Regions from separate parts of the Burkholderia sp. Tr-20390 genome, predicted to be linked through region 1. Evidence: predicted binding sites of a transcription regulator. Region 1 holds the regulator's gene; the other holds the start of a gene.

Evidence for each region. The regulator FNR, encoded in region 1, switches genes on or off when oxygen is low (the NO sensors DNR and NnrR bind a similar motif). The targets are predictions, from matches to a motif close to TTGATNNNNATCAA.
Region 2: G3N98_RS02275 (PAS domain-containing methyl-accepting chemotaxis protein) is a predicted target of FNR. The motif match lies at 5,043-5,056, and genes of this name have one in related genera.

Annotation. Positions count from the first base shown of each region.
Region 1 covers NZ_JAAGPC010000016.1:54,439-68,953, reverse strand. Annotated here, with positions in the region: gene G3N98_RS07565 (3-carboxy-cis,cis-muconate cycloisomerase) at 1-774, opposite strand, end outside; gene G3N98_RS07560 (CoA transferase subunit B) at 863-1,519, opposite strand; gene G3N98_RS07555 (3-oxoacid CoA-transferase subunit A) at 1,588-2,301, opposite strand; gene pobA (4-hydroxybenzoate 3-monooxygenase) at 2,444-3,676, opposite strand; gene G3N98_RS07545 (LysR family transcriptional regulator) at 3,793-4,719, shown strand; gene folE (GTP cyclohydrolase I FolE) at 4,817-5,449, shown strand; gene G3N98_RS07535 (SDR family oxidoreductase) at 5,449-6,252, shown strand; gene epsC (serine O-acetyltransferase EpsC) at 6,298-7,218, opposite strand; gene G3N98_RS07525 (hypothetical protein) at 7,356-7,589, opposite strand; gene G3N98_RS07520 (DUF3005 domain-containing protein) at 7,868-8,278, shown strand; gene G3N98_RS07515 (universal stress protein) at 8,866-9,333, shown strand; gene fnr (fumarate/nitrate reduction transcriptional regulator Fnr) at 9,437-10,183, shown strand; gene G3N98_RS07505 (LysR family transcriptional regulator ArgP) at 10,235-11,128, opposite strand; gene G3N98_RS07500 (LysE/ArgO family amino acid transporter) at 11,239-11,859, shown strand; gene G3N98_RS07495 (DUF2235 domain-containing protein) at 11,941-13,683, opposite strand; gene G3N98_RS07490 (DUF3304 domain-containing protein) at 13,720-14,406, opposite strand; gene G3N98_RS07485 (DUF4123 domain-containing protein) at 14,491-14,515, opposite strand, start outside.
Region 2 covers NZ_JAAGPC010000003.1:77,186-91,700, reverse strand. Annotated here, with positions in the region: gene G3N98_RS02305 (PDDEXK nuclease domain-containing protein) at 1-538, shown strand, start outside; gene G3N98_RS02300 (IclR family transcriptional regulator) at 560-1,348, opposite strand; gene pcaF (3-oxoadipyl-CoA thiolase) at 1,577-2,779, shown strand; gene G3N98_RS02290 (DUF523 domain-containing protein) at 2,871-3,398, opposite strand; gene G3N98_RS02285 (N-acetyltransferase) at 3,480-4,040, opposite strand; gene G3N98_RS02280 (class I SAM-dependent methyltransferase) at 4,037-4,894, opposite strand; gene G3N98_RS02275 (PAS domain-containing methyl-accepting chemotaxis protein) at 5,219-6,763, shown strand; gene G3N98_RS02270 (TerD family protein) at 6,894-7,472, opposite strand; gene G3N98_RS02265 (TerD family protein) at 7,505-8,080, opposite strand; gene G3N98_RS02260 (TerC/Alx family metal homeostasis membrane protein) at 8,110-9,141, opposite strand; gene G3N98_RS02255 (tellurite resistance TerB family protein) at 9,153-9,602, opposite strand; gene G3N98_RS02250 (TerD family protein) at 9,650-10,858, opposite strand; gene G3N98_RS02245 (TerD family protein) at 10,855-11,448, opposite strand; gene G3N98_RS02240 (HpcH/HpaI aldolase/citrate lyase family protein) at 11,702-12,652, opposite strand; gene G3N98_RS02235 (cysteine protease StiP family protein) at 12,649-13,743, opposite strand; gene G3N98_RS02230 (trehalose phosphatase) at 13,736-14,494, opposite strand; gene G3N98_RS02225 (phosphoribosyltransferase domain-containing protein) at 14,484-14,515, opposite strand, start outside.

The sequences.
Region 1 (14,515 bases):
CGATACGTCGCGCGCGATCTTGCCAAGCGTGCCCGTCAGCATCCCGAAGCAGGACGCGGCTTCCGCGATGCGGTCGCGCTGCGTGTGCCACGGCACGGCCGGCGCCGCGAGCTTCAGGTCCGCCGCCAACGCGGCCGTGACACCGGCCGCGTGCTCGCGCAGGCTCGCGAGCGTGCCGGCCGCGCCGCCGAACTGCAGCACGAGCGCACGCTCGCGCAATTCGGCGAAGCGTGCGCGATGGCGCAGTAGCGCATCGAGCCATTGCGCGAATTTCAGGCCGAGCGTGATCGGCAGCGCCTGCTGCAGCCACGTGCGGCCGATCATCGGCGTCGCGCGATGCGTGCGCGCGAGCGCCGCGAGCGATGCGCATGCGTCGTCGAGCATCGGTTCGAGCACGTCGAGCGTGTCGCGCAACTGCAGCACGGTGGCGGTATCGATGATGTCCTGGCTCGTCGCACCCCAGTGCACGAACTTCGCGGCCTCGGGATCGTCGGCCTTCACCTGCGCGGTGAGCTGCTTGACGAGCGGAATCGCGAGATTGCCGCCGAGCGCCGCACCGTGCGCGAGCGCGTCGGCGTCGAGCCGGCTCGCATCGCATGCGCGTTCGATCGGCGCAACCGCGGCGGCGGGAATCACCTGCTGCGCAGCGAGCGCACGCGCGAGCGCGGCCTCGACGTCGAGCATCCGCTGGATCGTCGCGCGGGGCGACCAGATCCGGTTGAGCGACTCGGTGCCGCAGATGAGGGAGGTCAGGCGGGCGCTGTCTTCGAGCATGGCATCAGATAGGGGAAACGGCGTGCGCCTATTGTCCACCCAAGCGTGCCGGCCTGCGCGCAAGCGCACGCGCCGGCACGCTCGGGGTTCAGGCGGCGGCCTTTTGCGTTGCGTCGATCAGCGGCACGCCGGTCAGCTTCTGCAGTTCGTCGAACGACAGGTCGGTGAAGATCTCGCTCACCGCGAGGCCGTCTGCCGTCACGTCGAGCACGGCGAGATCCGTATAGATGCGGCTCACGCACTGCACGCCGGTGACCGGATACGAGCACTGCGCGACGATCTTGCTCTCGCCCTGCTTCGTCAGGTGCTCCATCATCACGAACACCTGCTTTGCGCCGATCGCGAGGTCCATCGCGCCGCCGACCGCCGGAATCGCGTCGGGCGCGCCCGTGTGCCAGTTCGCGAGGTCGCCGTTCGCCGACACCTGGAACGCGCCGAGCACGCAGTAGTCGAGGTGGCCGCCGCGCATCATCGCGAACGAATCCGCGTGGTGGAAATACGCACCGCCGGTGAGCAGCGTCACGTGCTGCTTGCCGGCATTGATCAGTTCGTCGTCTTCCTCGCCGGCCGCGGGCGCGGGGCCCATGCCGAGCAGCCCGTTCTCGCTGTGCAGGAAGATTTCCTTGCTCGGGTCGAGGTGGTTCGCCACCAGCGTCGGCACGCCGATGCCGAGGTTCACGTACGCGCCTTCGGGGATGTCCTGGGCGACGCGCTTGGCCATTTCATCGCGGGTCAGTCGTTTCATGTCGGTTTCCTGTCGACCGGAGTTGGCGCTTCAGCGCTTACTCCGGTCCCATACAAAGTTCAAGGCGGTCAGGCGGCTTGCGATGCGTGTTCGGCGGCCAGCTCGGCCGCGTGCGCGGCCTGCGGCACCTCGACGATGCGCTGGACGAAAATGCCCGGCGTCACGATGTGTTCCGGGTTCAGCGCGCCGAGCGGCACGACTTCCGACACCTGCACGATCGCCACCTTCGCGGCGCTGGCCATGATCGGCCCGAAGTTGCGCGCGGTCTTGCGATAGACGAGATTGCCCCAGCGGTCGCCCTTGTACGCCTTCACGAGCGCGAAATCGGCGTGGATCGGCGTCTCGAACACATACGGCTTGCCGTCGATCACGCGCGTTTCCTTGCCTTCCGCGAGCTTGGTGCCGTAGCCGGTCGGCGTGAAGAAGCCGCCGATGCCGGCGCCCGCCGCGCGGATGCGCTCCGCGAGGTTGCCCTGCGGCACGAGCTCCAGCTCGATCTCGCCGGCGCGGTACAGCCCGTCGAATATCTGCGAGTCGCTCTGGCGCGGGAACGAACAGATGATCTTGCGCACCTGCTTCGCCTTCAGCAGCGCCGCGAGGCCCGTCTCGCCGTTACCCGCGTTGTTGTTGACGATCGTCAGGTCGCGCGCGCCCTGTTCGATCAGCGCGTCGATCAGCTCGGACGGCATGCCTGCCGTGCCGAAGCCGCCGATCATGATTGTCGCGCCGTCGTGGATGTCGGCCACCGCCGACTGAAGCGATTCGAAAATCTTGTTGACCATGTCTCTTCCTGATACGAACCCGCGGCTCGATGCGCGGCCTGTCGAGGGGACACGCGCGTGCCGCGTGCCGCGCCGGGGCCGATGTCGATCCCGGTTTTGTTCGCTATTCGAACCTAGATTCGATTAGCGAACGATGGGCCGATCATAGAGTCGCGCACAGCGCGTTGTCAAGGCGGGTTGCCTCGGGGGGCGCTGCGTCGTCGAACGGCAAGCCGACGTAGTTTTCGGCGAGCGCCTGCGCGGCAGCCCGCGAGCGCGTCACGTATTTCAGCTCGGCAAACTTCAGGCGATTGACGAACGGCGAGTCGTCCGGCGACGAATGCAGCATGTTCGTCATGAAGTACGAGAAGTGCTCGGCGCGCCACACGCGCTCGAGGCAAGTTGCGGAATACGTGTCGAGCAGTGTCGCGTCGCCGTTGCGGTAGCGCGCGCCGAGCGCGCGGGACAGCGCGCGGACGTCGGCCACCGCCAGGTTCATCCCCTTCGCGCCGGTCGGCGGCACGATGTGCGCGGCGTCACCGGCGAGGAACAGGCGCCCGTGCTGCATCGTCTCGGACACGAAGCTGCGCATCGGCGTCACGCTCTTCTGCGTGATCCGGCCCTCGGTCGGCGTCCAGCCCGTGTCGTTCGAGAAGCGCGTGTGCAATTCGTCCCAGATCCGCGTGTCCGACCATTCGGTGAGATCTTCGTCGGGCTTGCACTGCAGGTACAGGCGCGTGACCGTCGGCGACCGCATCGAGAACAGCGCGAAACCATTGTCGTGATGCGCGTAGACGAGCTCGTCGAGCGACGGCGCCGCGTCGGCGAGGATGCCGAGCCACGCGAACGGATAGACGCGCTCGAACGTGTTCAGCCGCTCGGCCGGAATCGTCTGGCGCGCGATGCCGTGGAAGCCGTCGCAGCCGGCGATATAGTCGCAGTCGATGCGGTCTTCGCGGCCGTCGGCGTGCTTGAACGTGACGAACGGGTACTCGCCCTCGACGTCGTGCAGCGCGACGTCGCTTACCTCGAAGTGCATCGCGTGGCCATGCTCGACGCCGGCCGCGATCAGGTCACGCACCACTTCGTGCTGGCTATAGACGGTGATCGCGCGCCCGCCGGTGAGCTCGGAGAGGTCGATGCGATGGCGCTGCCCCGAGAACAGCAGTTCGATGCCGTGGTGTTCGAGCCCTTCGCGGCGCATCCGGTCGCCGAGGCCGGCTTCGTTCAGCGTGTCGACCGTGCCCTGCTCCAGCACGCCGGCACGGATGCGGTTCTCGCAGTATTCGCGCGAACGCGCTTCGACGAGGATGGAATCGACGCCTTGCAGGCGCAGCAGATGGGACAGCAGAAGGCCGGACGGGCCGGCGCCGATGATCGCGACTTGGGTGCGCATTGTTCGTCTCCTGAACATTAATTCGAATCGTTGAACACATTTGAGCGCTTTCCCGACTATGCGGCAACGCGATTCAGGAGATATGTTGTATACGTTTTGACGATACTGTTCCGGCGATGGACGCGCTCGATCTGAACCTCATTCCCTACCTCGTCGCGCTCGACGACACGCGCAACGTGAGCCGCGCGGGCGACCTGCTCGGCGTCAGCCAGCCGCGCGTGAGCACGGCGCTCGGCCGCCTGCGCGAGTACTTCGGCGATCCGCTGTTCGTGCGCACGTCGCGCGGGATGGAGCCGACGCCGCGCGCGCTCGCGCTGCTGCCGGCCGCCCGCGACGCGCTCGCGCAGATCGAGCGCGGCCTCGTCGCGCCGCACGACTTCGACCCGGCCGCGAGCACACATACGTTCTCGATCGCGCTGTCGGATGTCGGCGAGATCGTGTTCCTGCCGAAGCTGCTGCAGGCGTTCGCGACGCGCGCGCCGCACGCGAACCTGCGCTCGGTCTCGCTCGCGCACGACGAAGTCGGGCGTGGGCTCGAAGCCGGTTCGATCGATCTCGCGGTGGGCTACTTCCCGGATCTCGACGGCAACAACTTCTTCCAGCAGCGCCTGTTCACGCACCGGTTCGTGTGCCTGATGCGGCGCGGCCATCCGTTCGAGCAGGCGCCGCCGTTCACGGTCGAGCAGTTCCTCACGTGCGGGCACGCGGTGGTGCGAGCCGAAGGCCGCAGCCAGGAAGTGCTCGAGAAATATCTCGCGAAGCAGCGCATGCAGCGCCGCGCGGTGCTCGAGACGCCGCACTTCATGAGCCTGCCGTTCATCCTGAGCCGCACCGACCTGATCGCGACGGTGCCGCATGCGATCGGCTATGCGTACGCGGCCGAGCATGCGTTCATCGTGCCGGTCGAGCCGCCGCTGGCGCTGCCGCGCTTCGACCTGAAGCAGCACTGGCATCGCAAGTATCACAACGATCCGCGCACCGCGTGGCTGCGCGGCGTCGTCGCGTCGCTGTTCAACGACGAGCAGGACGAATGGCCGAAGTGAGTGCTCGGGCCCCAGGCCGCACACGCGCCCCGCGAAAGCATGAAACAATGCCCGGATCCCGCGCCGCCCCGGCGGCGGCATTCGATGGAGCAAATAGATGGCTAAAAAGAAGTCCGCGCGGCCAGAGCCGGCCGCATCCCGACCGAGCCGCGAAGAAGCGGAAGACGCGGTTCGCGTGCTGTTGCGCTGGGCCGGCGACGATCCCGCGCGCGAAGGCCTGATCGACACGCCCGCACGCGTCGTGCGCGCCTATGAGCAATTCTTCGCCGGCTATGCGGTGGAGCCGCGCGACATCCTCGCGCGCACGTTCAGCGAAGTCGACGGCTACGACGAAATGATCGTGCTGAAGGACATCCGCTTCGAGAGCTACTGCGAGCACCACATGGTGCCGATCATCGGCCGCGCGCACGTCGCGTATCTGCCGAACCACCGCGTGGTCGGCATCTCGAAGCTCGCGCGCCTCGTCGACGCGTTCGCGAAGCGCCTGCAGATCCAGGAAAAGATGACCGTGCAGATCGCCGACACGCTGTTCGACGTGCTGCAGCCGAAGGGCGTCGGCGTGATCCTCGAGGCCGCGCACCAGTGCATCTCGACGCGCGGCGTGCACAAGCCGGGCGTCGAGATGGTCACGTCGCGCATGCTCGGCTCATTCCGCACCGATCCGTCGACGCGGCGCGAATTCCTGTCGATCGTCGCGAATCCTTCTTCCGTGAATCTGACGAATACGTAATGGAGCAGACGAAGCAAGCGGCGCACGCGCCCGTCGTGCTCGTGACCGGCGCCGCGCGCCGGGCCGGGCGCGCGTTCGCCGAGTATTTCGCCGCGCACGGCTATCGCACCGCGGTGCATTACGACCGTTCGGCCGATGCCGCGCAGGCGGCGGCCCGTGCGATCGCCGAGCGCGGACACGATTCGGTCGCGCTGCAGGCCGACCTGTCGGATGCCGCGCAGATCACCGCGCTGATCGACCAGGTGTATGCACGCTTCGGGCGCCTCGACGTGCTCGTCAACAACGCGTCGGTGTTCTGGCAGGACCATTTCCCGAGCTTCGACCTCGCGGCATTCGACCAGGCGTGGGCCGTCAACTGCCGCGCGCCGATCCTGCTCACGCGCGCGTTCTACGAACGGGCCCGCGCGGCCGGCGCGCAGGGTGTCGTCGTGAATGTGGTCGACCAGAAGATCAAGGAAAACTTTCACCGCGACCATTTCAGCTATACGGTCGCGAAGGCCGCGCTCGGTAACCTCACGCAGATGCTCGCGCTGTCGTCCGCGCCGGTGCTGCGCGTGAATGCGGTGTTCCCCGGGCTGATGCTGCCGAGCGACGACCAGACGCAGGCCGACTTCGAGCACGCGAGCCGCGCATCGACGCCGCTCGCGCGTATCGCGGGCCCCGACGACGTCGCGAGCGCGATCCTGATGCTGACGGGCAACGCGTACAACGGCGTGGATTTCGTCGTCGATGCGGGGCAGAACCTGATCCGCGTCGACCAGGACGTGCTGTACAAGCACCGCGCGCCCGACCGCAAGCACTGACCGGTGCGCGCGTCGACGGCCGGCAGCCGTCGGCCGCGCGCCGCGTTACGGCTTGTCGGCGCTCCCGCCTTCTCGAACCTTGCCCTGCGCGACGCTCGTGCCGGGCGGCACGCTGTGCGTGAGCCACACGTTGCCGCCGATCACCGAGCCCCGCCCGATCGTCACACGGCCGAGAATCGTCGCACCCGCGTAGATCACCACGTCGTCCTCGACGATCGGGTGCCGCGCATTGCCCTTGACCAGCGCGCCTTCGCCATCGGCGGGGAAGCTCTTCGCGCCGAGCGTGACGGCCTGGTACACGCGCACGCGCTCGCCGATGATCGCCGTCTCGCCGATCACGACGCCCGTGCCGTGGTCGATGAAGAAGCTCGGGCCGATCTGCGCGCCCGGGTGGATGTCGATGCCGGTCGCCGAGTGGGCAATTTCATTGATGAATCGCGCCAGCAGCGGCACGCCCAGCTGGTGCAGCGCATGCGCGAGCCGGTGATGCATCATCGCCAGCACGCCGGGGTAGCACAGCAGGATCTCGGTGATGTGCTGCGCGGCCGGATCGCCCGCATAGGCCGCCTGGATATCGCTGACGAGCAGCGCGCGGACCGCCGGCAACTGCCGGCCGAATTCGCGCGCAATTTCGAACGCGCGTTCGTCGAGCTCCGCGAACGGCGTATCGGCATGCTCGGGCAGGAACGGCAGCGCACGGCGGATCTGTTCGGACAGAATGCGCAGCGTGCTTTCGAGCGTGTGGCCGACGTAGAAGTCGACGCTTTCGTCGGTCAGATCCGGTGCGCCGTAGTGCGTCGGAAACATCGACGCGCGCAGGCCGGTCACAATCTTGCAGATTGCATCGCGCGACGGCAGTTCGCGAATGCCGCGCGGATGGCGCGTGCGATGGAGTTCCTCGCGCGACTCGCGCAAGCCGGCAACGATTTCTTCAAGGCCCCACTGACGGGCGGGTGATGTCGACATATGCCAATGCAGGCGGCCGCGCTCGATCGCACGGCCGCTAATAAAGTGACGGGTTCCGCAAGATTACCGCGTTTTCCGTCCGGGAGCGGCACGCCGGGGATCGGCCGGACGGCCGATGGCACTGGGTCGCGACGGCGTCAGATCGTGATGCTGCTCGCGTCGATCCATCGCACGGCCCAGTCGCGCGCGTGCGCGATCGCGTCGCCTTCGTCATTGAACTGGAGCTCGATCGGGAAAAATCGGTTCGCAACGAGTTCCCCGTCGCTCGATCGGGAGATCACGACGTAGGGTTTGAACGAACCGTCACTGGCGCGCGCGGGCGCGCAGTTCAACAGATAACCGCGGTGCGTGAAGGCAGTAGTCGCTTGCATGAATCCGCCACCTCTAGTCCCTTGCTTTGTTGTTCACTACCCGTCTTTAAGGGTGCTGCGGCCCCCCGGCGCGGGCAGAGGCGGCGCGACTGAATCCCCTGTCGCCGCTTCGCAGGAAAAGAATCATACTCTGTAGAAAACGGGTCTTCTAGCTGAAATAAATCATGACAAATCAGTGCGCGTCGCGCGACCGCGGCGATCGCCCGCGCGCCTTTTCCCGTCACGCCCGGAACGGGATTTGCTTCGATCCGGAACGCTTCGCCGCGAGGAGAGCCGCGATGGAATCATCCGGTCAAACCAATCGCTCGCGTCCGCGCAGCATCGAGCTCGACAACGACGACACGCACGACAGCACGGTCGACACCGACGGCAAGAACCGCGAGGCGGCGCGCCTTGCCGGCGGCGGGCCGATCTCGCCCGACGAAATCACGCGCAGCAACGCGTCGCTGGTCAATGCGATGCCGGAAGCCGGCGACGGCTTCGCCGGTTTCGACAGCCGCCCCGGCGGCAATCATCCGGCGTTCGCGCTGCGTGCCGGCTACATGGTGATCGAGAAGGGCTTCGACGCGCCGCCGCCCCTGAGCGACGCGCTGTTCGGCCCCGTCCACCGGATGTACGGCAGCACGTACTGGCCCGGCCACCAGCGTCGGCCGGAGCGCGTCTTCGAGCTGACGCCCGTGCCGAGATAGCCGGCGCGGCGTTTGAATCGATCGTTCGTTTGCGAACCGGTATCGGCCAACTAGCCGACGGCTGGGATCGGCGTACGCCACTGCCGTGCGCCGATCGTGCACCGGACATCGCGCGATGCACGATGCTCGAACGAATGATTCCGCGCAGCAGCGCGGGCGGCGTCATGCACACCGTGAATTGCACCGACGCACATGCGTTGATCGAGGTCATGTCGAAACGGCGCAGTTGCGATTGAATGGCGATGCGGGCGATGCATCCGCGTGATCGTCGTGCCGTGTCGATGCGATCGGCGTGCGCGGCAAGGCGTGTGCGTGCGCCACACGTGACACCGACGCGCGCGCATGTCTTCCCGCCGACCATGCAGACAACACGTGCCACCACGTCGCACGACACGTGTCGCGTGTCACAGCATACGTAGGTGCCTGGCCGTGCGCCGCGGAAACGGAAGCGGCGCCGCCGCGCGGCACGACCGGCACCTCACTGCAAAGTCCCTGCCGTTGGTTTACTCTGCCTCGCAGCATTGCGCATTGCCCAGCCCGATCGGCCATCCGGCCGACTTCGTTTCAACCCGCCACTCGGAGACACTATGTACAAGCGTATTCTGGTTGCCGTCGACGGCAGCGACACGTCCCGCCATGCGTTCGATGCCGCGCTGGCGCTCGCGAAATCGCACGGCGCCGAGCTGCAACCGTTCTACGTCGTCGAGAACGCCGCGATCTACTACAACGTGCCCGGCTACGATCCGTCCGTGCTGCGCGATCAGCTCGTCGCGCAGGGCAACGCACTCGCGAAGGATTTCACCGCGCTGATGCAGGCAGCGGGCGTAAAGGGCGAGACGAAGCTGGGCGAAGCGACGTCGCTCAACGACGTGTCGTCGCTGATCCTCGAGGGCGCGAAAGCGTTCGATGCCGATCTCATCGTACTCGGCACGCACGGCCGCCGCGGGTTCCGCCGTCTCGTGCTCGGCAGCATCGCCGAGCAGTGCGTGCGCCACGCGACGCTGCCCGTGCTGCTGATTCCGGCGGCCGCCAACGTCGACGAAACAGTTGCGTGAGCAGCGTTCGGCATGCGCGGGCAGTCGCGACGTTTTGTCACCCGACAGCGGCAAGTTGCGGTGGGACAATGATTCCGTCGATTCAACGCCGGAGTAAACGATCATGCTGACGCCCGTCGCCACACGTCCCGCCGCCACGCCCCATGCTGGTAGCTGGGCTCCTCGCCAGGCCGCGCACTGCTCGTCGTGCGCCATGCGGCACCTGTGCATGCCGCAGGGCCTGGCGCCCGAAGCGCTCAGTCGCCTCGAGTCAGTCATCTGCGCGGCGCGCCCCGTCAAGCGCGGCGAAGCGCTGTTCCGCGAAGGCGACGCATTCGACAACCTGTACGCCGTGCGCTCGGGCTCGTTGAAAACCGTCGCGACGCGCCACGACGGCCGCGAGCAGGTCACCGGCCTGCATCTCGCCGGCGAAGCGCTCGGCCTCGACGGCATCTGCGACGACACGCATCCGCGCACCGCGGTCGCGCTGGAAGACAGCTCGGTCTGCGTGATTCCGTACAGCGCGCTCAAGACGCTGTGCTCGGAAGCCGGTTCGATGCAGTTGCGCATGCACAAGCTGATGAGCGAACAGATCGTGCGCGAAACGTCGCAAACGATGCTGCTCGGTTCGCTGAATGCCGAAGAACGCGTCGCCGCTTTCCTGCTCGACGTCTCGTCGCGCTACCTGAAGCGCGGGTACTCGCCGTCGGAATTCAACCTGCGGATGACGCGCGAAGACATCGGCAGCTACCTCGGCATGACGCTCGAAACGGTCAGTCGCACGCTGTCGAAATTCCAGAAGCGCGGCCTGATCGAAATGCAGGGCCGCCACGTCCAGATCGTCGATTTCGACGGTTTGCATCACGTCTGATGTGATGCCGCACGGCGCGCACCTCTCGCGCCGCCTGCGTCACGCGATCGGTCAATCGAGAAACAGCGCGGCGCGCGCCTTCAGCGCCGCGCTGAAATCGTCGAGCCAGCCGATCGACAAACGCCAGCTCTGCCAGTAAAGGTCGATGTCGATCGTTCGCCCGCGCGACATGTCGACCAGTTCACCCGCCGCCAGTTGGCGGTCGACCATCCGGTCCGGACACATCCCCCATCCCAATCCCGTTTCGCACGCACGCAGGTAGCCCGCGACGTGCGGTATCCAGTGCTGCGGCGGATCGAGATCCGCGCGCGTCACGCGCCGGATGAAACGCGCCTGCAGCCCGTCCTTCGGATTGAACATCACGCACGGCGCGCGGCGCAGCGCATCGCGCGTGATGCCCGCGTCGAAGTAGCGCTCGTAAAACGCCGGCGAGCACACCGCACGGTAGCGGATGCGCCCGAGCCGCTCCGACCGGCACCCCTGGATCGGCTCCGCCTGCGCGGTCACCGCGCCCTGCACGCTGCCGTCGCGAATGCGCGACGCGGTGTAATCCTGGTCGTCGATCACGAGGTCGAGCAACGTTTCGCGCTCCGTGCAGAACGGCCCGACCGCGTCAATGAACCACGTCGCGACGCTGTCGTCGTTGACGGCCACGCGCAACGTCGGCCACGTGCTCGCGATCTGGCCCGGCAATGCGGGCATCCGGCCGCCCAGCTCGGCCTCGAGCAGTTGCACGCGCTCGGTATGCCGGCACAGCAGCGCACCCGACGTCGTCGCGACGCATGGCTGCCCGCGCTTGACGAGCACGCTGCCGACCCGCTCCTCCAGCAGTTTCACGCGCTGCGACACGGCCGACGCCGTGACGTTCAGCTCCTTGGCCGCCCGCTCGAACGAGCCGTGCCGGATCACGGCCGCGAGGGCATCGAGCAACGCGTAGTCGAGCATTAGATTTCCTTAATCAGCATTAGGTGATTTAGCTTCTCTTATTTTCAGGCTGACCGCAGACTAGCGCTACCCGATTCATTCGTCTACTGCTTCCACAGCTGTCACCCATCATGAACTGGCTCGCTTTTTCCCACGGCGCCGCGCTCTGCGGCTCACTTATCGTCACCATCGGCGCGCAGAACGCATTCGTGCTGCGGCAGGGCATCATGCGCTCGCACGTCGGCAAGATCGTGCTGCTGTGCGCGCTGTCCGACATGATCCTGATCGGCGCGGGCGTCGGCGGCGCGTCGGCGCTCGTCGAACGCTATCCGACCTTCGTCCACGCGGTGCTGTACGTCGGCCTCGCGTATCTCGCGTGGTTCGGCATCAATGCGCTGCGCCGCGCGTTCAAGCCCGGCCACGAAACGCTCGACGTGCGCGGCGACGCGGTCGCGCCGCCGCCGCAGAGCGGCCTCGCGATCGTGCTGATGACGCTCGCGTTCACGTGGCTCAACCCGCACGTGTATCTCGACACGTTCCTGCTGATCGGCACGGCCGGCGCACGCGAGCCGGAAGGCGCGCGGCTCGCGTTCGCGATCGGCGCGATGGCGGTCAGCGTCGTGTGGTTCCTCGGGCTCGGCTACGGTGCGCGGCTGCTGGCGCCGTGGTTCCGCAAGGCCATGGCGTGGCGCGTGCTGGATGGCGCAATCGGCAGCATGGTGCTGTTTCTCGCGGCGGTGCAGTTGCGGTAAGGAGGGAAGGGTCGCGGCAGATCCGATCCGCCGCGACGTCGGGTTGTCCGCTCGCTGTTGCGAGCGGTGTCGCGTGCGGCGTCAGGCGGTCGACGTCGCATCGGGCAGCGTATTGCCACCGGCCGTCGCGGGCTGGTTGCTGGCCAGCTGAGGCTCGTTGGCCGCCGTCGGCTCCTGCTGCTTGGCCGGATCGGTCCTGGCCAATTGCGCAGCGGCATGCTCGGCCTTGTCGCCGGCGTAGCGCCAGTACAGAAACCTGTTGCCACGCTTACCCATGAAGTACTGTCGGTTGACCGTCCAGCGGCTCATCTCGGCAGGGCCAACGTATCCGTCTTCCATCTGCTTCTTGAAACCGGCAATCGAGTCGTGCACGTAGTGATCGAAGAACTTGTCGAAGATCGCGCGCGCTGCCGGATCGATCCCCCCCAGCCAGTTGCCCGTGACCCGAACAGCCGCATCGATGGCTTTTTCCTGCTCCGAAACAGATACGGTCAGATATCCACCGTTCGCATGACGCAGGCAATCCGTATCGTAATCCCACTCGCGATCGGTAATGGCCATATGATCGTCCACGCCACCCGGCGGTTTCAGACGTCCGTCCTTCAACCGTCGGCTTCTGCTGGCCCGCCACTGGTAATAGCGGTTCATGTGCCAGATGATCTGCGCCTCGAGCCTGTCGCTGTTCGGTGCCACGCCCGCGCTTTTGACACCTCCCTGGCCCATATAGACATTCCAAGCAGCCTCAAGGTCCTTGGAAATGTCGAACAGCTGCCCGGCGTCCGCCATCACCTCCTGCGGTGACCGGAACGGGACGCCGGCTTTCCAGGCCTCGATATAGAGATTGTTCAGCGCGACGTTGGCCAGCTCGTTGGTTCGACCTTCCTGGTAATTGCGCTCGTAACCGCCGCCTACGTCCGAGTGCATGCCCGGGTAGTACACTTCGCAGCAGTTCGCCGGAATCTTCTGATCTTCCCGCACCGAGTCACTGGGGAATTTTTCCCGGACCTCCTGCGAAGCCACGTAGTGAACGCACTGTCGGACATAGCCTGGTATGCGGATATCGTTCGCCCACTCAGCGTGACCTCCCTTGTCGATGTAGGCCAGGTAACCGCCGGCGTACGGTCCGAACGGTCCGAGCAAAGGCATGACGAGGATGGGTGCCGCACTCTCGAGGCGGCTGCCGCCAAAGCCCGTCGACGACACCGTATCAAGAATTCCAAGGAAGTAGACAACCAATTCGGGGCGATTCCCCTTCATGTTCTTCTTGTTCCACCAGAGCCGCCCGCCGATATTCTCGGCGAGTTGTTCGGTCAGCATGCGAACGAAGGCGCGTGCTTCCGTCGCGCCGCGAGAGAAGCCGAATACCGCCAGGTTGATCTGACTCACCGCCGGCATGTGGTTGGTCACGTGCTTGTCGAGCTCGTCGAGCATCCATCGGATGCGCAACTCGCCTTTTCTCGCGGCAGCCATACCGAGCGCATTGTCGAGACCTTTTCCGCTATCCCCCACTTTGCTGCACGGCGTGCCGACACCTTCGACATAACGCGCGACAGTCCGGGGAAACGCGTTGTCTTTGGCGTGCGCAAACTGCCAGAGCTTCGCGATATTGCTGTATTTGGTCAGTCTGACGTCCTTCAATCCACGGCCGTCCAGGTCGAAGTTGTTGCCCGTTCCGTCGAAGAAGGCCGTGAACCACACGGGTTTCGGGCACTCCTTGCATTGCTCGATCAGCAGCGGATCGAGAATCTCGCGCTGGGCACTTCGGATAGCATCCTCGGCCGGCGTGAGATCCGAGATGCGTCTGATGATGGGGGGATTGCTCATGGCGGTTTCGCTCCTGTTCCGGCAATGCGTCCGACATCAATTCCATTGGGTCGGCTTCTTGCGCCCATAGAACGGATTGGAAATTTCCTTCAGGCAGGCACGGCCGGCCAGCTTGCGCTGCTCGTCGCGCATTGAAAGCGACACCTTCGGATCCGGGCCATCGACCTGGAAATTCATGTCGCCTTCCACATGGCCATCGGGGAAGAAGTGCAACACGATACCGCCGCTTTTGCCCTTGACGGGAGGACGCGTGATCGTGATCTCGCCTTCACACCATGCCATCCCGGGTCGGGTTTCGCGATGCGTATATTCGTCGTAATCCGGAGACGACGCTTCCAGTGCGCGCTTGTCGACTACCCGCTCCCACCACACCTTGAACTTGCGGGGGGTTGTCCAGCGAAGATCCCATGCGAGGCTCGGTCTTTGCCCGCCGCCGCCTGTCCAGCGTGTCGCGTTCCGCGGCGTGGCACTCGCCCCATCTGCGCTTGCCGCATCGTCGAGGCTGTTCTTGTCGGGCGGCAGGAGGTAGACGCCGTAAATATCGTAGTCCGTATAGTTGAACGACCCCGCCGTAATGACGTCGTAGTTCGGGTCATTCCACTTGTTCGCGTCGCCGGGTGCCAGGCTTTCCTTTTCGGCATCGCCCGTGGTCTTGCTGCATGCGGCCGTGGAAAAAACCATCACGGACAGCACGGTGATCCAGCAGCGGTTCATGTTGAACATCCTTCTTTCCCAATCGATTTCATTCCGGGGCCGATTACGTCCATCCAACCAACCCGATAAAAGCAACGCACCGCGCCTGCGCCGCTAACCCGCCGCTTCCCGCATCTGC
Region 2 (14,515 bases), on a different contig from region 1:
ACGCATGTCGCCGAGCCTGATCATGCGCGATCCCTATATTCTCGATTTCCTCGGTCTGCGCGACACGTGGCAAGAAGGCGACCTCGAGACCGCGATCATTCGTGAAATGGAGTCCTTTCTGCTGGAGCTTGGCGCAGGCTTTACTTTCGTCGCCCGGCAGAAGCGCATCCAGATCGACGACGAGGATTTCCACCTCGATCTGCTGTTCTACAATCGGAAGCTGCGGCGGCTGGTCGCGGTCGAGTTGAAAGTCGGCGAGTTCAAGGCCGCGTACAAGGGGCAGATGGAACTGTATCTGCGCTGGCTCGACAGGCACGAGCGAGAGGCGGATGAAGCGCCGCCCCTCGGAATCATCCTCTGCACCGGAAAGAAATCAGAGCAGATTGAACTGCTGGAACTGGACAAGTCCGGTATCCACGTTGCGGAGTACCTGACGGCATTGCCGCCGCGAGCGGTGCTGACGGAGCGACTGCAACAAGCGATGCAACGGGCACAGTTGCAGATCAGGCCACGCAGCGCGGCGCCGAACACGCGCTGACGTGTTCCGCGCCTTCGTTGTTCACCCCCGCCGCGCCACCAGCTCCGACACCGTCTGCGCGGCCTGCTGCAGCGGCCCGAGAAACTCCTTCACCATCTGCTTCGCGGTATGCCGCTGCGCGTTGCCGCTGATGTTCATTGCCGCGATGATCTGCCCGCGCCGGTTGCGGATCGGCGCGGACAACGACATCAGACCCACTTCGAGTTCCTGGTCGACCACCGCCCAGCCCTGCTGGCGCACCTGCGCGATCGCCGCCTTCAGTTCACCGAGGTCGGTGATCGTGCGCGGCGTATGCGCGCGGATGCCGCTTTGCGCGAGCGTCTCGTCGAGCTCGGCGTCGTCGAGCGCGGACAGCAGCACGCGGCCCATCGACGTGCAGTACGCGGGCAGCCGGCTGCCGATCGACAGGTTGATCGTCATGATCTTGCGGGTCGGCACGCGCAGCACGTAGACGATCTCGGTGCGGTCGAGCACGGCCGCCGAGCAGCTTTCGTGGATCTGCGCGGACAGCTGCTCCATCACGGGATCGGCGAGATTCCAGAACGGCATCGACGTGAGGTACGCGAAGCCGAGCTCGAGGATCTTCGGCGTGAGCCGGAACAGCCGGCCGTCGGCCTCGACGTAGCCGAGCGTCTGCAGCGTGAGCAGGATCCGGCGCGCGCCCGCGCGCGTGAGCCCGGTGGCCGAGGCGACCTCGGTGAGCGTCTGCTCCGGACGGGCCGCGTCGAATGCGCGGATCACCGCGAGGCCGCGCGCGAACGACTGGACATAGGAGTCGCCGGGTTTCGTCTGAGTGTCTTCGGTTGTCATGAGCGCCTGGAATATCGTGCAGCCGAGAAGATAGCGCATGGGGCCTGACACGCCAACCGCGCGGCGGACCGCGCGCTTGACAGGTCGTCCCCGCACTCCCTATGATGCGTTGAACGTTCGATACACGATCTTATGTTCGTATATAGAACATTTAAGCGCATCCCGACGGGCAATGCAAGGGGCGCGCCCTGTTCATTCCCCCAGCCTGTCCTGGGACCGGAGACACTGATGACCGAAGCTTTTCTGTGTGATGCGATCCGTACGCCGATCGGGCGTTACGGCGGTGCACTGTCCGGCGTGCGCGCCGACGACCTGGGCGCGGTGCCGCTCAAGGCGCTCGTCGAGCGCAACCGCGACGTCGACTGGACGGCGATCGACGACGTGATCTACGGCTGCGCGAACCAGGCCGGCGAGGACAACCGCAACGTCGCGCGCATGTCGGCGCTGCTCGCAGGGCTGCCGCAGGGCGTGCCCGGTTCGACGATCAACCGCCTGTGCGGTTCCGGGATGGATGCGGTCGGCGTGGCCGCGCGGGCGATCAAGTCCGGCGAAGCCGCGCTGATGGTCGCGGGCGGCGTCGAGAGCATGACGCGCGCGCCGTTCGTGATGGGCAAGGCCGCGAGCGCGTTCGCGCGCCAGGCCGACATCTACGATACGACGATCGGCTGGCGCTTCATCAATCCGCTGATGAAACAGCTGCACGGCGTCGATTCGATGCCGGAGACGGCCGAAAACGTCGCGGTCGACTACAACATCAGCCGCGCCGACCAGGACCTGTTCGCGCTGCGCAGCCAGCAGAAGGCCGCGCGGGCGCAGCAGGACGGCACGCTGGCCGAGGAAATCGTCGCGGTCACGATTGCGCAGAAGAAGGGCGATCCGCTGGTCGTGTCGCGCGACGAGCATCCGCGCGAGACGTCGCTCGAAACGCTGGCGAAGCTGAAGGGCGTCGTGCGCCCGGACGGCTCGGTGACGGCCGGCAACGCGTCGGGCGTCAATGACGGCGCCGCCGCGCTGCTGCTCGCGAACGAGGAAACCGCGAAGCGCTTCGGCCTGACGCCGCGCGCTCGTGTGCTGGGTATCGCGACGGCCGGCGTCGCGCCGCGCGTGATGGGCATCGGCCCCGCGCCGGCCACGCAGAAGCTGCTCGCCCGGCTCGGGATGACGATCGACCAGTTCGACGTGATCGAGCTGAACGAGGCGTTCGCGTCGCAAGGTCTCGCGGTGCTGCGCATGCTCGGCGTGGCCGATGACGATCCGCGCGTGAACCCGAACGGCGGCGCGATCGCACTGGGCCATCCGCTCGGCGCGTCGGGCGCGCGTCTCGTGACGACCGCGATGTATCAGCTGCATCGCACGAACGGCCGCTTTGCGCTGTGCACGATGTGCATCGGCGTCGGCCAGGGCATCGCGATCGCGATCGAGCGCGTCTGACCAGCGTCACACGGCGAAGCGGCAGCGCACGCGCCGCTTCGCGCTATCCAAATCGATGCGCGGCACGAGGTTCTCGTGCCGCGCATCGTCGTTAACCGGCCTGCGACAACTGCTTGAGGCGCGCATCGAGCGCGTCGATCTCGGTGTCCGCGAACACTTCGATGCCATGTTCGCGCAGCAACGCCGCCGTGACACCGGCGCCCGCGTGCCGCCGGTTCTCGAAACTCCCGTCATAGATGAACGTGCTGCCGCACGACGGACTGCCGTCGGCCAGGATCGCGAAGCGGCAATCGTGCGTGCGCGCGAGGGCCAGCGCGGTGTGCGCGCCGGAGACGAACGGCGCCGTCACGTCGGTGCCGTTCACGTCGACGATGCGCGCGGCGCCCGACAGCACCCGCTGCCCCGATTCGCCGTGGGCGATTTCGGCGGGCGGGCGCGGCACGCTGAAGCCGCCGGCCAGTTCGGGGCAGACGGGCACGAGACGCCCTTCGCGCTGCCACCGTTCGAGCGCCTCATGTGCAGCGGTCTTGGCCGAGCCGTTGTAACGGACCGGATGACCGATCACGCACATGCTGACGAGGATCTTCGGCATGGCTTGCGGCTGCGCTTCGTTCTGCAATTTCGCTCTCCGTGATGCGGCGATGGCCGATAGCGCCGTGGCAAAGCGGGAAATTCCACGCTTTGCCCGCGCGCCGGTGCGTCAGGCCGTCGGTCCTTCCAGGTGAATGTCTTCCGGCTCGAGCGCGTACAGCGCCGGGTCGGGCGATGTGCTGACCGTGAAGCCGAGCCGCAGGTAGAAGTCGATCGTGTTCTGCGACGGCGTCGCGGACACATACAGGCGCGCAGCGCCCATCGCGCGCGCCTGCTCGCGGGCCGCGCGGTAAAGCTGCTCGCCGAGCCCGCAGCCGCGCCAGTCGTGGCTCACGTGCAGGAACTTCAACTGCAGCATGTCGCCGTGCGGGCCGAGCGGCTGGCTGTCGACGATGACCGCCGCGACGAGCCGCGCGCCGTCGAACATGCCGACGCACCAGCCGCCGCGATCGTGGCAGTCGAGCAGGATCGGCGTGTAGTGGTCGGCTTCGCCGTCGGGCCAGCCCGCGACGTCATAAAAGTCGGGAATGAGATGCAGCGTGCCGTCGCGCAGCACGTACAGGTGCTCGATGATCTCGCGCCGGTCGATGGTCCACACGAGCGGCACGTCGTCGCGTGTGAGCAGGCGGGTGGAGAGTGCGTCGCGTTCGGCGGCGGTGCGGCGCGTCATGCGGCCTCCCGATGCGCGGCGATCGCATACATCAGCGGCAGGCGCGGCATGTGATCGGGCGGCACCATCCGGCGGCCGTTCAACTCGCGCATGTCGTCGAAACCCTTCCAGCCGTTCGCGTACGGATATTCGGTCAGGCGGTCGATCGCGAGCCCGGCCGATACGAGCGCGTTCACGACATCGCCGATGCCCCACATGAACTCGTAGCTCGGATGCGGGTTCGCGAAATCGACGACGCCCGGATGGTCGTGCTGCGCGCCGAGCCCCGTGCCGGATGCGGCCACGTAATCGCCGACACCTGCCGGCTCCTCGGTCGCATCGCCTTTGAAATAGTCGTAGTGCGGCTTCCAGTGTTCGTCGAAATACAGCGCGAACGGATGGAACTCGACCATCGCGAAACGGCCGCCGGGCGCGAGCAGCGCGGCGATCCCGCGGGCCCACGCGTTCAGGTCGGACAGCCAGCAGATCGCGCCGTACGACGTGAACACGCGATCGAAGCGTTCGCCGCGCGCCGCGGCCTCGGGCATCCAGTCGAGCACGTCGGCGCGCTCGAAGCGTGCGGGCAGGCCCGCGTCGGCCGACAGTTGCCGTGCGAAGGCGATCGCTTCGTCGGAGATGTCGACGCCCGTCGCGTCCGCGCCGTCGCGCACGAGGCTCAGCGTGTCCTGCCCCGCGTTGCACTGCAGGTGCAGGAGCCGCAGCCCGCTGACGTCGCCGAGCAGTTCGCGTTCTTCCGGGAAGAGCGTCGAGCCGCCCGCGCGAAAAAATGCGGCCTGATCGCCTTTATGACTGTTATGCGCGACTGTCGCCGTATTCCAGGACAGCCGATTCAGTTCGTGCAATGCCTTTTTCATCGAATTCGAATACCGATTGAATGGGACAGGATAGACGGAATCGTTTCGCCGCGTGCAGCGGCCGACGGCGTTGGCGTGCCGTGCGGGCTGGCTGGGCGGTGCGGCGTGACAGGCGGATGAACACGCGCAGCGAATATTGCCGGATTATTTGATCGAAATCATGGCGTCCGCCAAATTGAATATTTTATGCGATCAAAGGGTAAGGTTTTTCCCCAATATGCCGACAGTAAGATGAAGACCGTCGTAAAGCGATAAACCGTTTTTCGGCTACTGAGCGTGAAGTCAGCGCGACGCGGACGTCAGATCCGCTTTTCGGAGCCTTGCATGCGCAATAACCAGCCCGTTACCCAACAGGAATTCGATTTTCCCGACGACGTCACGCTGATGTCGACGACCGACGCAGACAGCATCATCACCTACGCCAACACGACGTTCGCGCAGGTGAGCGGCTTCACGAACGAGGAACTCGTCGGCCAGCCGCACAACGCGGTGCGCCACCCGGACATGCCGCGCGAAGCGTTTGCCGACATGTGGGCGACGCTCAGGCGCGGCGAGCCATGGACCGCGCTGGTGAAGAACCGCCGCAAGAACGGCGATCACTACTGGGTGCGTGCGAACGCGATTCCGGTGATGCGCAACGGCGAGCCGCAAGGCTACATGTCGGTGCGGACGAAGGCGCCGCACGACGAGTCCGAGGCCGCCGACGCGCTGTATCGCGCGTTCCGCGAAGGCAAGGCCGGCCAGCGCCGGTTCCACAAGGGGCTGGTGATCCGTACGGGGCTGCTGCGCATCGCGTCGCTGTCGCAGACGATGTCGGTGCGCGCGCGCGTGCACTCGGCGCTGTGCGTGCTCGCGCCGGCGGTCGTTGGCGCGGGCTGGGCATGCGGGCTGGCGGGCGGCGGGCTCGCGGCGTTTGCCGGCGTGACGGTCGGCGTGGCGGCGGCGGCCGGCCTGTGGCTCGATGCGCAGATCGTGCGTCCGCTGAAGCGGCTGCACGACCAGGCGCTGAACGTCGCGACCGGCGAAAGCCGGCGCGGCGTGCGGATGAACCGTGTCGACGAGATCGGCATGACGCTGCGCACGATCAACCAGCTCGGGCTGATGTTCCGCTGGCTCGTCGACGACGTCAGCGAGCAGGTGCTGAACGTGCAGCGCGCGAGCAACGAGATCGCGCAGGGCAACAACGACCTGAGCGCGCGCACCGAGCAGGCGTCGACGAGCGTGCAGCAGACGGCGGCGTCGATGGCCGAGATGACGGCGACCGTGTCGAGCAATGCGGAGACGGCGCTGCAGGCGAACCAGTTGTCGGTGTCCGCGAGCGAAGCGGCGGGGCGCGGCGGGCAGGCGGTGAGCGAGGTGGTCGCGACGATGAACGACATCACGGCCAGCTCGCGCAAGATCTCGGACATCATCGGCGTGATCGACGGCATCGCGTTCCAGACCAACATCCTTGCGCTGAACGCGGCGGTGGAGGCGGCGCGGGCCGGCGATCAGGGGCGTGGTTTCGCGGTGGTCGCTGGTGAGGTGCGGGCGCTCGCGCAGCGCAGCGCGAATGCGGCGAAGGAGATCAAGACGTTGATCGGCGCGAGCGTCGAGCGCGTCGAATCGGGTGCGCGGATCGTCGATGGCGCGGGCAAGACGATGGAGGACATCGTCACGCAGGTGAAGCGCGTGTCGGACCTGATCGCGGAGATCAGCTCATCGACGGCGGAGCAGAGCACGGGGGTTGCGCAGGTCGACCAGGCAGTCGTGCACCTGGACAACATCACGCAGCAGAACGCGGCGCTGGTCGAGCAGAGCACGGCGGCGTCGGAGAGCCTGAAGCAGCAGGCGTCGCGGCTGGTGGAGGCGGTGAACGTGTTCCGGTGAGCGTGTTCGGTGAGCTGGCTTGCTTCGTTGGCCTTCACGCATGTCGACCGGCCTCATGCGTGGATCGCGCCGTTCAGTGACGAACTGAACGGCGCGATCGGCCAGGCTGGAGATTTTCCAGCCTTTCGGATTAACCGATGCTTACCCCGTGAGCTTCTGCCAGAGGCTTCAGGCCACCCGTGAAACCTTGTCCGATCGCCTTGAACTTGAACTCGTCGTTGTGGCGATACAGCTCGCCGAAGATCATGGCGGTTTCGGTGGATGCGTCTTCGGACAGGTCGTAGCGGGCGATTTCCTTGCTGTCGGCCTTGTTGACGACGCGGATATAGGCGTTGCTGACTTGACCGAACGACTGCTTGCGGGCTTCTGCGTCGTGAATCGTGACGGCGAAGACCAGCTTCTTCACGTCGGCCGCCAGACCGGCCAGCTTCACGTTGACCTGCTCGTCGTCGCCATCGCCCTGGCCGGAACGGTTGTCGCCCAGGTGCTCGATGGAACCGTCGGCGGACTTCTTGTTGTTGTAGAAGATGAAGCTGGCGTCGTTCAGGACTTTGCCGTTTTCACCGGTGACGAAGATCGAGGCGTCGAGGTCGAACTCGGTGCCGTCGGTGACGCGCGGGTCCCAGCCCAGGCCGACGACGATTTCGCTCAGGCCCGGGGCCTCTTTCGACAGGGAGACGTTACCGCCTTTGGACAGACTGACAGCCATGGTGTGATTCCTTGTTCAGGTGAGGAGACCGTTCAGAAGTTCATGCCGTAGCCGTTGGCCAGGGCACGCAGGCCGCCGGCGTAGCCTTGGCCAACGGCGCGGAATTTCCATTCGCCGCTGCTGCGGTACAACTCCGCGAAGATCATCGCGGTTTCGGTGGAGGCGTCTTCCGCCAGGTCGTAGCGGACCACCTCGGCACCGGAGGTCTCGTTCACGACGCGGATGAACGAATTGCTGACCTGGCCGAAGTTCTGCTTGCGCGCTTCCGCGTCGTGGATGGTGACCGTGAAGGCGATCTTGTCGATGTCGGCCGGAACGCGGCTCAGGTCGACCTTGATGACTTCGTCATCGCCGTCGCCCGCGCCGGTACGGTTGTCGCCGGTATGCTCGACGGAGCCGTCCTGGCTGCGCAATTGGTTGTAGAAGATGAAGTCGGCTTCACCGCGGACTTTGCCGTTGGCCCCCAGCAGGAACGCGCTGGCGTCCAGATCGAACTCGGCGCCATCGGTCGCGCGCGGGTCCCAGCCCAGGCCAACCAGGATTCGGGTCAGGCTCGGGTCGGCTTTGGACAGGGAGAGGTTGCCGCCTTTTTGAAGAGTCAGTGCCATGAAAAACAGCTCCTTTGGGTTGTGACGGGTTACTGATTTTCGGCTTGCGCGTCTTCCTTGTTCGGGAAGATCACGCTGGCCAGGATTCCGATTGCCAGGACCGCCATGACGATGAGCAGGCTGGTGTTCGGGGAGATGCTGATACCGTGGTGGAACAGATGGTCGGTCGCGTTCAGGGCCAGCTTCGCCGCGATGAAGAACAGCAAGACGACCACGGCCTTTTCCAGATGCACCACGTAGCGCTTCAGCGCTTCCAGCACGAAATACAGCGTGCGAAGGCCAAGAATGGCGAACAGCATCGCCGAGTAGACGATCAGCGGTTCACGGCTGACTGCGATGACCGCGGGGACCGAGTCGAACGCGAACAGGACGTCGGACACTTCGATCACGACCAGGCAGAGGAACAGCGGCGTAGCGAACAGGCTGCCTTTGGCCGCCAGGCTCATGTCCCGCTCGGCCGTCCGTGCTTCCGCCTCGAGCTGCTTGCGGCTCACGAAAAATTTGTGGCCGTGCAGCCTGGGCCATACGGGGAAGAGCTTTTTCGCGAAGCGGAAAGCAAGATGCTGCGAGTAGTCCTTCGCCTCGTCATCGTCGTCACCGCCCTTGAGCATCATGACGGCGGTCCACGCCACGATCAGCGCGAAGGCGATCTCGACCCATGGGCCGAATGCCAGCAGGCCGGTACCGATGACGACAAAGACCCCACGGAAGACGATGGCCCCGATGATGCCCCAGTGCAGGATGCGGTGACGCATGCCGTCCGGGACCTTGAACCACGCGAAGATCGCCATGAAGACGAACAGGTTGTCGACGGAGAGGACCTTCTCCAGCGCATAACCGGTCAGGAACAGGCTGGCCACTTCCGCGCCGTGCTGCACGTACAGGAAGCCGGCGAATGCAACGGAGATGGCCACCCAGAATACCGACCAGATGGACGCCCGGGCGAGGGTGATCGGCTTGTCGTCGCGGTGGGTCACCATGTCCAGCACCAGGGCGGCCAGCGCCAGGCCGATGAATACCGCCATGGTCAACGGCGGGAAGCCAATGTGTGTCGTTTCCACGTTTCGGTTTCCTACAGTTCGAAGTCAACCGGGTTCAAGCCGAGCTCGAGGCAAATCAGGCGGCAAGCGGCTTTTTCCTTGTCGTCGAAATGACCGTCGGATGCGCCAATGGCACAGGCCACGCGCACCAGCAAGCGTGCTTCGCCATCCTTGCCCTTGATCTTGCCGATCGCCTTCAGCGCCTCGGCCTGGCCGATCTGGAAATCGAATTCGAACTTGCCGCAGGCGTCGTTGAACACCGCGATCACGTCGCTCAGGTTGAAGACCTTCAATTCCGGGGAATTGTTGATGAAGCCGACCATCTTCAGCTTCTCTTCGGATTTGATCTCGCCATCCGCGGCGGAGATCAGCGCGCAAGCATTGGCGGTTGCCTCCATGAACGTCCGGTTCTTGAATTTGGCGACTTCGATGGTCAAGGTTTCGCGGGCTTTGGCCGCGTTGGTTTTCAGCCAGTCGAGCATGTGTTTCCTCTCAGTGAGCGGGGCCGGACGGCCCCGCCGGTCAATGGTTACTTGGAGCCTGCTTTCCAGCGCATCCCCCAGCCGTAGGCACGATCCATTTCCTCGTGTCCGGGATGGAAGTCGACTCGACGAGAGACCTTGACGGCCCCGTTCACGTTTTCAAGCAGGGCAATCGCGCACATGCCGTGGCGGCCGCCTTCCTCGTTCATGCGAACTTCGATTTCGGACTGGCCGGGCACGAAAATGGTGACGACACCATCCGTTGCCTTCCAGTTCGGCGCGCCGTCGTAGATGAACGCGAAAATCAGGATGCGTTCGATCTTGTTCCACTGTTGCCCATTGATGCGAAGCCACTCGCCATCGGCAACCGAGCCGGTGCGGTCATCTCCCATCAGCTGGATGTAGGGTTCCTCCCGCAGATCGCCGAAACGATTGCCGAGCGCCTGCACGGCCCCTTTGAATCCGTCCTGCATTTCGAACAGGCAACCCAGGTCGAGGTCGATGGCGCCGCGTTTTCCCAGGAAGCCGCCGAGCAGGCCACTCGTACCCTGGTTCCAGTTCAGGTTCACCTTGATTTCACCGAAGCCGGCAGCGGTCTTCTCCAGGCTGATGCTGGGGCGTGATTTGTCGAGCGTGACTTTGCTGAGCCGGATCGTGGACGTCGGTGCGCCAGGCGGTGCCGGTGCGAGCGCGGGCGCCGGGACGGGCGCCGGGGCCGGCGCGGGAGGGCTCTGCGCAGGGCTACCGGAAGGCGCGGCAACGTCGACGCCGAAGTGCCTGGCCAGCGGCTCCAGGCCGCCGGCAAAGCCCTGTGCGACACAGCGGAATTTCCACGCGTCCTGACGGCGGTAAAACTCCCCGAGGATCAGCGCAGTCTCCTTCATCCCGGCAGTCGGGATCTGCGCCTCGATCCCTCCCGTCACGGCCAGCGCCAGCGTCGAAACGCGATCGAAGGTCGCCTTGTTCTCATGGATGGTCGCGGTGAGCGCGACTTTCTCGACGGCAGGGTCGATCCGGGCGAGATCCACGGTGAACGTTGCGCGGCCGGCCGTCGTGGCGGTCAACTGAACCGCGCCGCCCAGGACACTGGTTTGGCCGTAGAAGCACATGTCGCCATCGCCCCGGACTTTCGCCGCAGCGGTGAGCGCGAATGCGGAGATATCGATCTCCGCGCCTGGAATCGGCGCGTAGTTGATGTCCACGCGCAATTGACCGGTGGCCACCGGTGCATTGCCGCCAGGTACCAGTGTCGTCATGCTCGCACCGCCTGAATCGCCAGATTGACGAGATCGTCCGCGGTGCGGCCATGGGTGGACTGGCCGATCGCCTTGAATTCCCAGCCGCCGCAACCACGGCTGAGGCTGGCCATGACGACACCGGTGTGGCGGCCTTTCTCCGCGAGGTTGAAGCGCGCCAGCTCCTTGTCTTGGGCGTCGTCGAGGATGCGGCAGTAGGCGTTTTCGACTTGGTCGAACGTCTGACCGCGGAAGCTGTTCACGGTGAACACCAGGTGCTGGATGGTGCCCGGCAGGCGCTGCAGGTCGACGTGGATGGTTTCATCGTCGCCATCGCCTTCACCCGTCAGGTTGTCGCCGGAGTGCTCGATGGCGCCGTCCCTGGATGCCAGTTGTCGGAACCAGACCAGGTCGACGGAATTCATGTCGCCGTCCAGCAGGATGCAGGAAGCATCGAGGTCGATGTCATTGCTGCCGCCGCCCAGCATCTTGGAGAAGAAGCCGCTGGGCTTTACCGGGTCCCAACCCAGGCCCAGACTAATCGAGGTCAAGCCACGGCCCGCGGTTTTTTCCAGCGAGATGCTCTGATTCTTGCTCAGGGTGAGTGCCATCTTTACGCTCCTTGTTGATCTTCAATGTTCAGTGTTCGTGCGAGGGATCGGACGGAGTCACGTTGCCGAGTCCCGGCTTGGCCAAACCACGAGGATTGCCGCCACACGGGGAAAGCGTCGCCGTGACTCGTCTTGTGCGGCAGCCGCTCACTCACGGTCCGGATGCAAGTCGCCGCTGCTGCTCGGCCGACATCGCGTCGGCGGACAGCAGACCGTGCGCCTTTGGAGGCAGCCTCATGCATTTCCGCGCGCATCAGCCGGCCTCCGCCAGTCGGACGCCATGCTCGCCATTGCTCGGGGCGGTGGGCTTCACGCCGTGCCACTTGGCGCGTTCGAGGATGTTGACCGCCCACTTGTAGTGGGTTGCCGGCTCGCACATTGCATCGTTGTGCTTGAAAACGGCAGGGGCCGCATCGTTGACGATCAGCGTGGCGCAGTTGAAGTCCTCGAGGCTCACGCGCAGCGCCTCCTGGATGATGCGGATCTGGCTCGGGTGAATGGCCGTCTTCCCTACCAGGCCATGAGCGATGTCCAGTTCCAGTTCCTCGTTCAGGAGATGGGGCGTGGCGAGTTGCTCGAAGACGGGCGCGGTCAGGGCAAATCCCTGCGCCCCCATGATTCCGGCAAGCATGGGAATCACGTAGCTGAGAGGCGTGCTGTAGAGCGTGGTGGCCGGGTTGCGCCGCAGACCAAGACAACCCATCAGGTCGTTGCCGCCGATGCGCAGCGCGATGATGCGTCGGTTCAGGTTCGCCTTCAGGGCCGAGCCAAGCTCCACCATTGCGCCCGGGTCGTAAACGTCGGCCGTCTCCAGTGTCGGCATGAGGTACAGGTCAGGATGACTGACCGCGCTCTCCCACGACGAAAGGGACTGCAGGGTCAACTTGGGGACGACGAACCCATCGACGTGCTTCATCAGCGGCCAGTCGTTCAGCACCGCCGCCATCGCGGCATCACGTGGCCGAACGAACAGCAAGGGACCGGATTCGGCGCGCCCGCCCCGGGCATCGAGATTCATGAGGAGCGCCCGCAGGTTCGCCAGCGCGCTGTCGACGTCGATTGCCGCCACCGCGTCTTCCAGACAGACCACCAGCGAGCGCAGCTCGGGGAGCCTTGTGCCGGAAACCACATCCAGAATGTCGCTGCGGGTGGCCGGCATGTACAGCGTCGCGCCGAGGGCGAACGGAGAGATGGTTTTAATCAATTCGCGCTCCGAATGATGGTGACCGCGCAGTACGGCCCCAGATCGGCGCCAGCTTCCTCTACGGTCACGCCCGCGCGTTCGGTGAGATGCAGCAGCAACTGAACGTCGCTGTCATCGCGGTCACGTACCAGCACGCGATCCGGCACACGGCGCAGGACCGCTCGGGTTGCCTCGGCGATACCCGGTTTCACGCGGTTCAGGTTGCCGATGTCGAAGCGGGTTGCCAGCGCGGACACCACGTCGTCCGCGGACGCCTGGAGCGTCAGTCGCTGATCGTTGGTCCATGGAGCGGCAGGTCGGGCGTCTGCCAGCGCCCGACGTTCGGCGTCGATCCTATCGATGAACGCGCGCGTGACATCGTGTTCGCGCAGGTGTTCGTAGACCACGCAACCATGCAGGCCGCCTTGAGCCGGCCAGATGGAGCGGGACACCAGCCCGGAAACGGTTGCACCGAGAATGCCGGACGGAATGGTCCAGTCTTGCGCGGAGGCAGCCAGCCACGCGCGGCCGCAAGGATCCGCCAGAACCACGAGGCGCGGACCTGCGGGGAAGCGCGTGTCGTCCGCCAGGGTCCGTGCGAGCTCGCCGGAAATGGCACCTTTGCCGGTCCAGCCGTCGACGAAGACGATGTTTTCGGCACCATGCAGCCGAATGATGGCTTCCAGCGCAACCGTGTCGATCCCGCGATCGCGAATGATGCTGATCCCGTAGTGGCGGGCGTCGCGCCCCATCTCCACGAGTGCCCGGCGCAGCAGCACGCCAAGCGGCAGGCCCGCGCGCACAAACGAGACCAGCGCGATGCCCGGCCCGGTGCAAGCGGCATTCAGCGCCAGCGCCAGGGACTGCACCTCCGAAGCCATGCGGGCGCCGTTCTGCAGCAGCGCGCGGGCGTAAAGGCGCTGGTGCACGTCGCTGGGCGCCTGCTCGAGGCCGATCATTTCCGAGTAGTGTTTTTGATTCGTCTGGATCAGACGTTCCTTCTCCTCGACGTCGGTGACGCTCATCCGCACGTGTTGCAGCAGGACATGCACATCGTCGGGGGCATAGCTGCCGCTGCCGACGGTGTTCAGGCTCGCGAGGCGATTACCCATGGATCGTCCCCGTCACCCAATTCGCAAGCTGGCTGCGCGCCGGTGTCGCCCACATGTGGCAGAGATCCATGTACCCCAGATCGGTGATGCTGTCGCCGAAGCCCAGGACCGGTCGCTCGCCGTGGATCTCACGGTCGCGGCGCAACCATTCCTGAACGGCTGCACGCTTGGCCAGCCCCGTTGGCAGGAAGGCGAGGTTGTTGCCGTTGGCGTGAACGTGCATGCCGTCGACCATGCGCCGGGACCGCACTCCGGCCAGCACCTCGGCGAGCACTGCGTCGTCGGACGCGTTGTGCTTGATCACCACGTAGTGGCGCAAGCCTTCTTCTTCCACGACCCAGCCGCGGAGTGAGTAGCCGAGTTCCTCGCCGATCGCCAGCGTGGCCTCGCACAGTGCCGGCAGTCGCTCCTGAACGCCCTGGAGAACCTCGACCATTCGCCCGTGCCAGCTTCGATCGCGTAACCCGTCGGGGCGGAGCATGACGCCCCCATGCGAGCAGATTGCGCCTTCGGTGAAGGGAAGCATGACGCGGCCGTATGCCTCCACGCTGCGCGCGGTGACCGGAACGACGTCGGCGGTGGCGAGCAGCCACGTGATGAACGCGTGCTGGACCGGGTCCATGAAGCCGTTTGGCTGACCCTGCACGTCCAGCGTGGCCGCCGTGCGCGGGACGCCTTCCGCCATCTTGCGGGCGGTCTGGAACAGGGTGTCGTCGAGGTCGACGAATGCCAGGGGGCGGTTACCGCTCATCGACAATCACCTCTGCGTTCA